DNA from 3 places in the Arthrobacter sp. 10T416 genome. Region 2 is predicted to be linked to each of the others. Evidence: riboswitches for the same ligand, from Rfam matches in the RefSeq annotation. Region 2 holds a riboswitch; each other region holds the start of a gene.

Region 1 (3,263 bases), on a different contig from region 2:
CGCACTCCAGCAGGAGGTAGCCGGATGATGCCCCTCGTCCTGATCATCACCGCCGTCGTGCTCTCCCTTGCCGCGGCCGGGGCGATCATCCGCATCGCGCGCGGGCCCTCGCTGCTGGACCGGGTGCTGGCCGCGGACGTCCTGCTGGCCATCCTCGGCGCGGCGCTCTGCATCGACATGGCCGTCAACCGGCACCTGAACAACCTGATGCTGCTCGTGGCCATCTCCATCATCGGCTTCGTCGGCTCGGTGACGGTGGCACGGTTCGTGGCGGACCGGAGGAAGCAGCCCAATGAATCCTGAGACGAGCTCCGTGGATACCGTGATCGACGCAGTCTCTGCCGTCTTTATGGTGGTGGGGGCGCTCATGTCCCTCGGCGCCGCGATCGGCCTGCTGCGCTTCCCGGACCTGATGAGCCGGATGCACGCCGCCACCAAGCCGCAGGTACTGGGGCTGTTCCTGCTGCTGTGCGCCGTCGGGCTGCAGATGCGCACATGGTGGGTGTGGCCGGTGCTGGTGGTCGCGTGGATCTTCCAGCTGCTCACGGTGCCGGTCTCGGCCCACATGGTGGGCCGGGCCGGCTACCGGACCAAGCACCTGCACCCGGAACTGCTCAGCGCCGACGAGCTCGAAGCCGTGGTGCAGCAGGCGGCCGGGAAACGCGGGTTCACCGACGACGGCGAGTGACGCCGGGCGGTGTGCCCATAGCGGTGTGCCCTTAGACGATGTCCTGGGTCTTGGCGAAGCGGCTGATGGCGCGCTGGGTGCCGCGGTTGGCGAGGACCTGGATGATGGCGCTGACCGAAGCGGAGATCAGCGCGAACGTCAGGGCCTGGCGCAGGGTGGTGGGGACGTCGTCGTCGTGGCCCTTCGGCGGCTTGTTGCCGGTGGTCTTCTCCCACGCGGTGTCGACCAGCTTGGTCCCGACGAAACCGGCGACGAGGCTGATGCCGGTGCCGAGCAACTTGATGAGGATGTTCATGCGTCGTACTCCTTGCGGGCGGAAACAGGGCTCCCCCTAGCCTAGCGTCCCTGCCGTCCGAGGATTTCCGACAGCGCCTCGACCACCAGCTCATGGTCAGCCTTCTGCGGCAGGCCGGATACGGTGACCGTGCCGATCATTCCGGTTCCGCGCAGGTAGATCGGGAAGGAGCCGCCGTGGGCCGCGAATTCCAGCTGGTCGAACCAGGCGTTGTCCTCGATCCGCCGCCCGGACGCCCGCGCCCGCAGCCCCACGAGCAGGGACGGGACCTCGTACCGCACGGCCGTGCGCTGCTTGGCTTTGATCCAGCGGCCGTTGTCAGGGGTGGCGCCCTCCAGCGCCGCGTGGAAGAGCACCTGCTCGCCCTTGGTGATGTCGATGGCGATCGGATGGGAGCGCTCCCGGCCCAGTTCCACCAGGAGCAGCCCCAGGTCCAGGGCGTCGTCCTTGCTGAAGGACCGGAACTGGAGCTCCTCGATTTCGGTGAGGATGCGGCCGATGAGCTCCGCCAGGGAACCCGGCGGCTGGGGCTCCGCGGAATCGGGGTCGAAGTCGGGGGAAGGCGCTGGGGAGTCGGTCAAAGGAATCACCTTCCGTCAGTGGCGGCCGGGGCCCGGCCGCGGCTGCGGCCGATGCTCGCGATCTGAGCAGACTCTACCAAGCAGGCCGATCCCGGTCACCGGCTCGTGCGGGCGATCTGCCGGGTGTAAACTGAGCCAGCCCACAAGGGTGAATTGCATACGACAGGGGAGCGCCGCCGTCGGGCCTTCCGGAGCAGTCCGGAACCTTAGGTGGGCGCTGAGAGTGCGGACAGCCGCAGACCCTCGAACCTGATCCGGTTAGTACCGGCGCAAGGGAGTCGAGTTCTCAGGGTGCCCGGCACCCGCGGTGCAAACCGCGGCGCCACCGGAGCGCCCTCCCCTCCTGTACCTCAGGAGGAAGACATGACTGATATTTCTGCAAAGCAGACACTGACCGCGGGCAAATACACCTGGCGGGTGGTGGACATTGTGGTGGCGGCGTTGATCGCTGTTGCCGGCGGCGTAATTTTCTGGGCCTGGGACCAGGGCGCGAACGTGGTGACCACGCCGCTGAACGCGGTCTACCCGCCACTGACCGGGCTGTACGCCGGCGGGTGGATGATCCCCGCGATTCTGGGCATGCTGGTTATCCGCAAGCCGGGAGCGGCCGTGTTCTGCGAAACCGTAGCCGCCACGGGGGAGCTGATCATGGGCTCGCAGTACGGCGCGTCCGTGCTGTTCTCCGGCTTCCTGCAGGGCCTCGGCGCGGAGCTCATCTTCGCCGCGTTCCTCTATAAGCGGTTCAACCTGCCGGTCTCGCTGCTGGCCGGAGCGGGCGCCGGCCTGTTCTGCGGCCTGAACGACTCCTTCCTGCCCTGGGGCTGGAACATCGCGTACGAGACCGGTGACAAGCTCGCCTACATCATTTTCTGCGCCATCTCCGGGGCCGTGATCGCCGGCGCCCTGGCCTGGATCGCCACCCGCGGCCTGGCCCGGACCGGTGTGCTGGCTTCCTTCGCGTCCCGCAAGGCGGCAACGGAACCCGTGTTCTCCTAGGGCCCGGACACGTATGGGAACCCTCGACGACGTGCGCCCGGCTGCGGTCACCGCCCGCGGCTGGGGCTGGCGGCATGCCGGCCGCACCCGCCCGGCCGTGAGCGGCTTGGACCTGGACATCAGCCCCGGCGAACGCGTGCTGCTCCTGGGGCCGTCCGGCGCGGGAAAATCCACGCTGCTGCACGCCCTGGCGGGGGTGCTCGGCGACAGCGCCGGCGCGGGACCGGCCGCGGACTCCGAGGATTCGGACGAGACCGGCAGCCTGCTGATCGACGGCGCCCCGCCCCGGGCCCGGCGCGGCACGGCGGGCCTGGTCCAGCAGGACCCCGAAACCCAGGTGGTGCTCTCGCGGCTGGGTGACGACGTCGCCTTCGGCGCCGAGAACCTTTCCGTGCCCCCGGCGGAGATCTGGCGGCGGGTCGCGGAGGCGCTCGACGACGTCGGGCTGGCCGGCCTGCCGCTGCAGCACCCGACGTCCGCGCTCTCGGGCGGACAGAAGCAACGCCTGGCGCTCGCCGGGATCCTCGCCATGCGGCCCGGGCTGCTGCTGCTGGACGAACCCACGGCCAACCTCGACCCCGCGGGTGTCCTGGAAGTCCGCGACGCCGTGGCACGGTGCCTGGACCGGACCGGAGCCACGCTGGTGGTGGTGGAGCACCGGGTGGCCGTGTGGAAGGACCTCGTCGACCGGATCGTGGTGCTG
Region 2 (3,263 bases):
ACCGCCGCGCCAACACCGTCGCCGCTGAGCACCACGTCCCGCGGACCGAACACCAGCCTGCAGCCCGCAGTGAGCGCAAGCGTCGCCGCGGCAAGGGCGGCCAGGGGAACGGCGAGGCCATGCCGTCCACGCCGGCCGTTGCAGCCCACCCCGAGCCGACGGAAGCGGAACGCCACGCCAAGGCGGAGGCAACCCGCGCGGCACTGGCGAACATCGCCGCCGCCGCGCACGCCGCCCACCTGCACGACGGCGACGCGCATTCCGCGCCGGACGCCGCCACCCGGCAGGCCGCGCTCGATGCCGCGGTAGAGCTCGCTTCGACGGAGGAAGCCGCCGGACGTCCGGCCGCGGTCCTGACCTTCGGCGGCGAACAGGTCGCCCTGCCGTTCGTCGAGCACGCCGAGGAAACCCGGCAACCGGCGCTGACCCTGGACCTGCTGACCGAGGCTTTCGCGAGCCTGGGCGACTCCGAGTCCGGTGCGCAGACGGCGGCGGCTGCCCCTGCCGTCGAGACGGCTGCAGCCGAAACTCCGGAGGCCGGGACCGCCGACGAGGCCCCAGCGGCGTCGCCCCGTGCCACCCGGGGACGGGGACGGGCCCGCACTGCCCGGATCCAGCCGCCAGGCACCCGCACCCGCGAAGAGCAGGCACCGGCACGCCAGGAGGCCGCCAAGGCCCCGGCCCAACAGGCCCCGGCACGCCAGGAGCCCGCCAAGGCCCCCGCGGCTAAGGCTCCGGCCGCAGCAGCGCCTGCTGCCAAGGCTCCCGTCAACCAGGCCCCTGCGGGTTCGGCAGACGGCACGGCACCCCGCCGGGTCCGCCGTAACCGCAGCGCCAGCCGCGCCCAGGGTGCCGCCAACGAGACGTCCGTGCAGCAGCGCGAGAACGCACCGTCGGTAGCAGCAGTCTCCGTCCACGAGGCCAAGGCGCCGGAACCGGCAACGCCGGCCGCTAAGTCCGCCGCTGCGGAACCGGTCATCCTCGGCGTCGGCGTACCGGCCTCGGAGCTCTAGGCCCGGGAAAACCCCACCGCCCGCGGGTATCGTCCGGGCCCGACGTAACATCACGTCGGGCCCGGACGGTGCCCGCGAGTGCGTTAACGGCCCGGAGCTGCGGGGCGGCTAGGCTGGGGAACTGACACGGGGTGCCGCGCATCGAGCCGGCTGAGATCCAGACCCGTTGAACCTGTCCGGTTAGCACCGGCGAAGGGATGTCTTATGCTTTCAACCACCCCGCAGGTAACCGTGCCCCCGGCCGCCCAGCCGGACCGCTCCCGCCCTGCCCCCATCCTGCATTCGGCGTTCCCGGGCCGGGCGGCAGCCCATACCCGGCCCGCTACCGCCCGGATACCCCGCGTCCTGGCCATCGCCGGGTCCGACCCGTCCGGCGGGGCCGGCATCCAGGCGGACCTGAAGAGCATCGCGGCGAACGGAGGCTACGGGATGGCCGCCGTCACGGCCCTGACCGCCCAAAACACCCGGGGTGTGCGGGCCGTGCACGTGCCCCCGGCCTCCTTCCTCACCGCCCAGCTCGAGGCTGTCAGCGATGACATCACCATCGACGCCGTCAAAATCGGGATGCTCGGCGACGCCGCGGTGATTACCGCCGTCCGGGACTGGCTCGAGAAGGTGCGGCCCGCCGTCGTCGTCCTGGACCCGGTCATGGTGGCAACCAGCGGCGACAGGCTGCTCCGCGAATCCGCGGAGGACGCCCTGAGGTCCCTCCTGCCCCTGGCGCACCTCATCACCCCGAACCTGGCCGAGCTCGCCATCCTGGTCGGAGAACCGATCGCCCGGGACTGGGCCGGGGCGTTGGAACAGGGCAAACGCCTCGCGGCGCGAACCGGGACCACGGTGCTGGTCAAGGGCGGACACCTGCCCGATGGCGGCACCTGTCCGGACGCGCTGGTCAACACCGGGGGAGTGCTCCGCGGGGAGACCGTGGAGGTGCCCGGTGAGCGGATCGCCACCCGCAACAGCCACGGTACGGGCTGCTCCCTGTCCTCGGCGCTGGCCACCGCCCAGGTCCGGTGCCAGGACTGGGAAGCGGCGCTGCGGGAAGTCAAACCGTGGCTTCAGGGGGCGCTGGCGGACGCCGGGCGCCTCGAAGTTGGCACCGGCAACGGCCCGGTGCACCACTTCCACCACGTAACCGGCGCCCGGCCGCCGGCTGACGGCGACTTCGCCGAGGGCCTCGACGGGATCGTCACCGGCAGCCTGGACGCTATCTACGGCCTGGACTTCATCCGGGGGCTGGCCAGCGGCGCCCTGCCCGAAACCGAGTTCGCCTACTACCTGCGTCAGGACGCCTTGTACCTCAACGGCTACTCTCGGGTCCTGGCCCGCGCCGCCGCCCTGGCGCCGTCGGAAGCGGAACAGCTCTTCTGGGCCCGGTCGGCGCAACAGTGCCTCGAGGTCGAATCCGAGCTGCACCGGACCTGGCTGGCCGGACGCGCGGGGGAGGCGCGGCCCGGCCCGGTCACCAAGGCCTACGTGGACCATCTTCTCGCGGCCTCGCTGGGCAGTTACGGCGTCCTGGCCGCGGCAGCGCTGCCTTGTTTCTGGCTCTACGCCGAGGTGGGCGCAACCTTGCACAGGCAATACCTCGACGCCGGCGCGCCGGCCGAGCACCCCTACGCGGAGTGGCTGCGCACCTACGCCGACGAGGCCTTCGCCGAGGCTACGCGGCAGGCAATCCGGTACACCGATGCCGCGGCCCGGCGCGGCTCCGAGTCGGAGCGGACCGCCATGACCGAGGCGTTCCGGCAGTCCTGCGACTACGAGGTGGCGTTCTTCGACGCGCCGAGGCTGCACGCCTGACGCGGCCCCGGCCCTGCGGCCGGTAACATTATGGGGCGCGGTTCCGGAAGTCGCCGCGGCAGCACCGCTCCAGCCCCTCGGGGACGGGGTGTGGCGGCCGTCACGCATCACTCTCCGGAGCCGGCCTCGTTTGCGGCCGAAGGCAAAATTAGCGTAGTCTAGATCTTCGGTGCTTACGCCAACACTTGGGTTATGACCTTGATGAACAGTTCACCCGCACTCCGGGCAGGACTTTCCACGGTATAGCTCATGGGTTCCCCCGGGGAATCCACCGGCGTTGAGGCACAGCGTGAGCCGGTCTACAAAATGTGGCCCCAGGTTCCGCACGCAAATCTAGTAATAAACGTCGAGAGAAGTGAGTCCCCCAAGTGGTGTACGCGATTGTCCGCGCAGGCGGCCGCCAAGAGAAGGTTTCCGTTGGAGACTTCGTTACCCTGAACCGCG
Region 3 (3,263 bases), on a different contig from region 2:
CGAGCGCACCGCCGGGAGCCACGAAGGAGGGGACATCGGCAATCGCGTAGAACACCTTGTAGCCGTCACCGGAGCGGTCGATGAACAGGGCCTGGTCCAGGTCCGTGGAGGACGCCGGATCAATGGTCACGAATTCCACGTGCGTCAGGTCCAGGCCGGGCAGCTCATGGCCGGCCACGGCGGCCTCGGCGTCCCGCAGCGCGTCGGCCGGGAACGGCCCCGGCAGTTCCAGGACGGTGCGCAGCGCGTTCAGCGCTTGGGCCAGCTGGTTCTGCTGCTGTCGGACGCTCGGAGTCAGGCGATGATGAGACACGGAATCAGGGTAGCCCGATTTCCGCCGCTAGTGTTGAAGCATGAGCACCTCCCCGGATGAGCCCGCCCGCTTCAACCGTTTCCGCAGGGACCTGCTGGGCGTTATGGCCTACGGGGAGTTGTCGGCGTTCGAACGGCTCTCCTCCGACGCCCGGTATTCGCCCACCCTGCACGACCGGTCCGTGCTGGGCCGCCTTGCCGTCATCGAGTTCCAGCACTTCGAGCTGGTCTGCGCGAAACTGGCCGAACTCGGCGTGGACGCGGAGGAGGCGATGCAGCCGTTCCAGGCCTCGGTGGACCACTTCCATGAGCGCACCCGGCCCGCCGACTGGTACGAGTCACTGATGAAGGCGTACGTCATCGACACGGTCTCCGCCGACTTTTACCGGCGGGTTTCGGGTTATGTGGACGCCGGCACGGCCGGTCTGATCGAGCAGGTCCAGTCCGCAGGCGACGCGACGGCCGTGCTCCGGGAGCGGCTGAAGGCGGCGCTGGCCGATGACCCGCGGCTGGCTTCCCGGCTGGCCCTGTGGGCCCGGCGGTTGCTCGGCGAGGCGCTCACCCAGGCCCAACGGGTCAGTGTGGACCACGCGTTCCTCGACGGGCTGGCCGGTGAGGACCCGGCCCGGGCCGGTGAGCTCGCCCGGGAGCTCACCGCGGAACTCGCCGCCGGGCACTCCCGCCGGATGTCCGGGCTGGGGCTCGCGGGCTAGCTAGCCGACGTCGGAATCCGCGCCGGCGTCGAGCGCGGCGAGCAGGGCGCGCGCTGCGCCCGCCGGGTCCGCGGCCTCGGTGATCGCCCGGACCACCACAATCCTGCGGGCCCCGGCGTCGACCACCTGCTCCACGTTGCCCAGATCGATCCCGCCGATCGCGAACCACGGCACCACTCCGGAGACCTTGCCGACGCCGGCTTCCGAGGCCCGCCCGATAGCCGCGGCGGCGTACCGCACCAGGTCCGTTCCGACCGCGGCGCGGCCAGGCTTGGTGGGCGTCGCCCAGACCGGCCCCACGCAGAAGTAGTCCAAGCCGGTCCGGCCCGGGGAGGCGGCGATGGCCGCGTCCACCTGGTCCGGCGTGTGGGTGGACATGCCGATCACCGTGTTCTTGCCCAGGAAGTCGCGGGCCGCCGTGAACGGAATGTCCTTCTGGCCCATGTGGAAGACCGGCGCACCCGCCAGCGAGGCGAGGTCGGCGCGGTCATTGACGGCCCACAGCCGGCCGTGCCGCTGCGCCGTGGCGTGCAGGACCCCGAGGAGCTCCAGTTCCTCGGCCGCCTCCAGCGACTTGTCCCGCAACTGGATGATGTCCACCCCGCCGGCAAAGGCAGCGTCGACAAAATCTTCAAAGTCCCCGCGCTCTTTCCGTGCATCAGTGCACAGATACAGGCGGGCGGTGGTGTGCAGGTCCTGGCTCATATCCCAAGCGTAGTTCCTCTAAACTGGGCGCATACCGCGGGAGCCCGCGGGCCGTACGCGGCCGCCGGGCTGAGAGGGCGTCAGAGCCGACCGCTTGACCTGATCCGGTTAGTACCGGCGTAGGGAAGGAAACCATGACCCCACCAGCCGTACCGTACGACGTCGCCGTGATCGGCGGGGGAGTGATCGGCCACGGAATCGCCTGGGCAGCGCGCCGCTCCGGCCGGACTGTGGCCCTCATCGATGATGCCCCCGGCAGCGGCGCCAGCTGGGCCGCCGCCGGCATGCTGGCGCCGGTCAGCGAACTTCACTACCAGGAGGAAGACCTCTTGGCCCTGATGCTCGAAGGCTCCAGGCTGTGGCCGGCCTTCGCCGCCAGCCTGGCCGACGGCGCGCCCGGGGACCTGCCCGACGGCGGCCCGCAGCCGGGCAGCACCGGCTACAGCACGACGCCGACCCTCGCCGTCGGCGTGGACGCCGCCGACCGCCGGGCGCTCACCGACCTGCGGGAGGTGCAGCTGGCGTGCGGCCTCGCCGTGGACCCCCTGACGGTGCGGGAGGCACGGTCCCGGGAGCCCCTTCTGAGCCCCGGCATCTCCTGCGCCTTCGCCATCCCCGCCGACCACCAGGTGGACCCGCGGCGGCTGCTGGCACGGATGGGGCGTCTGCTGGCCGCCGACCCGGAATTCGTGGCCGTGCCGAGCCGGGCGGCGGCCCTGCTCTGGGAGGACGGCGGCGTCGCCGGGGCCCGGCTGGAGGGCGGGGGAGATATCCGTGCCACCGAAACGGTCGTGGCCAACGGCCTCGGCGCAGCCGATCTGCAGGCCCTGCCGCAGGGGCTGGTGCTGCCGCTGCGCCCCGTCTACGGTGACATCCTCAGGCTGCGGGTGCCGCCCCGGCTCCGTCCCTTGCTGGGCTCCACGGTCCGGGGGCTGGTCCGCGGGGTCCCGGTGTACATCGTGCCCCGGGACGACGGCACGGTGGTGATCGGCGCGACCCAGCGCGAGGACGCACCGTCGACCGCCAGCGCGGTCTCGGCCGGCAGCGTCTACCAGCTCCTGCGTGACGCCCAGCAGCTTCTTCCGGCGGTCGCCGAACTCGAACTGCTGGAAGCCACAGCGCGGGCGCGGCCGGGCACACCGGACAACGCCCCGCTGATCGGGCGGGTCGCCGGTCCGGGGGATGGCCCTGACATCGAGGGCCTGATCATCGCCACCGGGTTCTTCCGGCACGGGGTCCTGCTGACTCCGGCCGCCGCGGCGATCTGCCAGGCGTTGCTGGACGGCCGGCCGGATCCGCGCTGGGCCCGGTTCCGCCCCGACCGCTTTCCCCGCCCGGAGGCCGCGGCCCATAAGTTCCCAGCAAAAGACAGGACACCAGCATGAACATCAGGCTCAACGGAGCACAGCACGCCGTCGCCGACGGCGCCACCGTCAGCGCCCTGGTCAGCGGGGTCACCGGACGGCCGCTTGCCGCCAACGGCCAGGCCACGGACGGGCGGAAGCTCGGCGTCGCGGTCGCCCGCAACGCCGA

The links. A riboswitch is a leader RNA that binds a small molecule or an ion and turns the genes downstream of it on or off. The one in region 2 is predicted to bind thiamine pyrophosphate.
Region 1: linked by a shared signal. The riboswitch ahead of AC1DBE_RS06150 (ECF transporter S component) and the one ahead of thiD (bifunctional hydroxymethylpyrimidine kinase/phosphomethylpyrimidine kinase) in region 2 are both predicted to bind thiamine pyrophosphate.
Region 3: linked by a shared signal. The riboswitch ahead of thiO (glycine oxidase ThiO) and the one ahead of thiD (bifunctional hydroxymethylpyrimidine kinase/phosphomethylpyrimidine kinase) in region 2 are both predicted to bind thiamine pyrophosphate.

What each region holds. Positions count from the first base shown of each region.
Region 1 is NZ_JBFTHI010000003.1:202,163-205,425, reverse strand. Features, by position in the region: gene AC1DBE_RS06175 (Na+/H+ antiporter subunit E) at 1-28, shown strand, start outside; gene AC1DBE_RS06170 (MrpF/PhaF family protein) at 25-303, shown strand; gene mnhG (monovalent cation/H(+) antiporter subunit G) at 293-688, shown strand; gene AC1DBE_RS06160 (DUF4235 domain-containing protein) at 720-983, opposite strand; gene AC1DBE_RS06155 (heme-degrading domain-containing protein) at 1,025-1,564, opposite strand; TPP riboswitch at 1,719-1,858, shown strand; gene AC1DBE_RS06150 (ECF transporter S component) at 1,928-2,560, shown strand; gene AC1DBE_RS06145 (ABC transporter ATP-binding protein) at 2,574-3,263, shown strand, end outside.
Region 2 is NZ_JBFTHI010000001.1:594,932-598,194, reverse strand. Features, by position in the region: gene AC1DBE_RS02720 (Rne/Rng family ribonuclease) at 1-1,013, shown strand, start outside; TPP riboswitch at 1,131-1,228, shown strand; gene thiD (bifunctional hydroxymethylpyrimidine kinase/phosphomethylpyrimidine kinase) at 1,218-2,819, shown strand; gene rplU (50S ribosomal protein L21) at 3,188-3,263, shown strand, end outside.
Region 3 is NZ_JBFTHI010000002.1:234,076-237,338, reverse strand. Features, by position in the region: gene AC1DBE_RS04965 (RNB domain-containing ribonuclease) at 1-313, opposite strand, end outside; gene AC1DBE_RS04960 (ferritin-like fold-containing protein) at 354-1,025, shown strand; gene thiE (thiamine phosphate synthase) at 1,026-1,730, opposite strand; TPP riboswitch at 1,757-1,874, shown strand; gene thiO (glycine oxidase ThiO) at 1,865-3,115, shown strand; gene thiS (sulfur carrier protein ThiS) at 3,112-3,263, shown strand, end outside.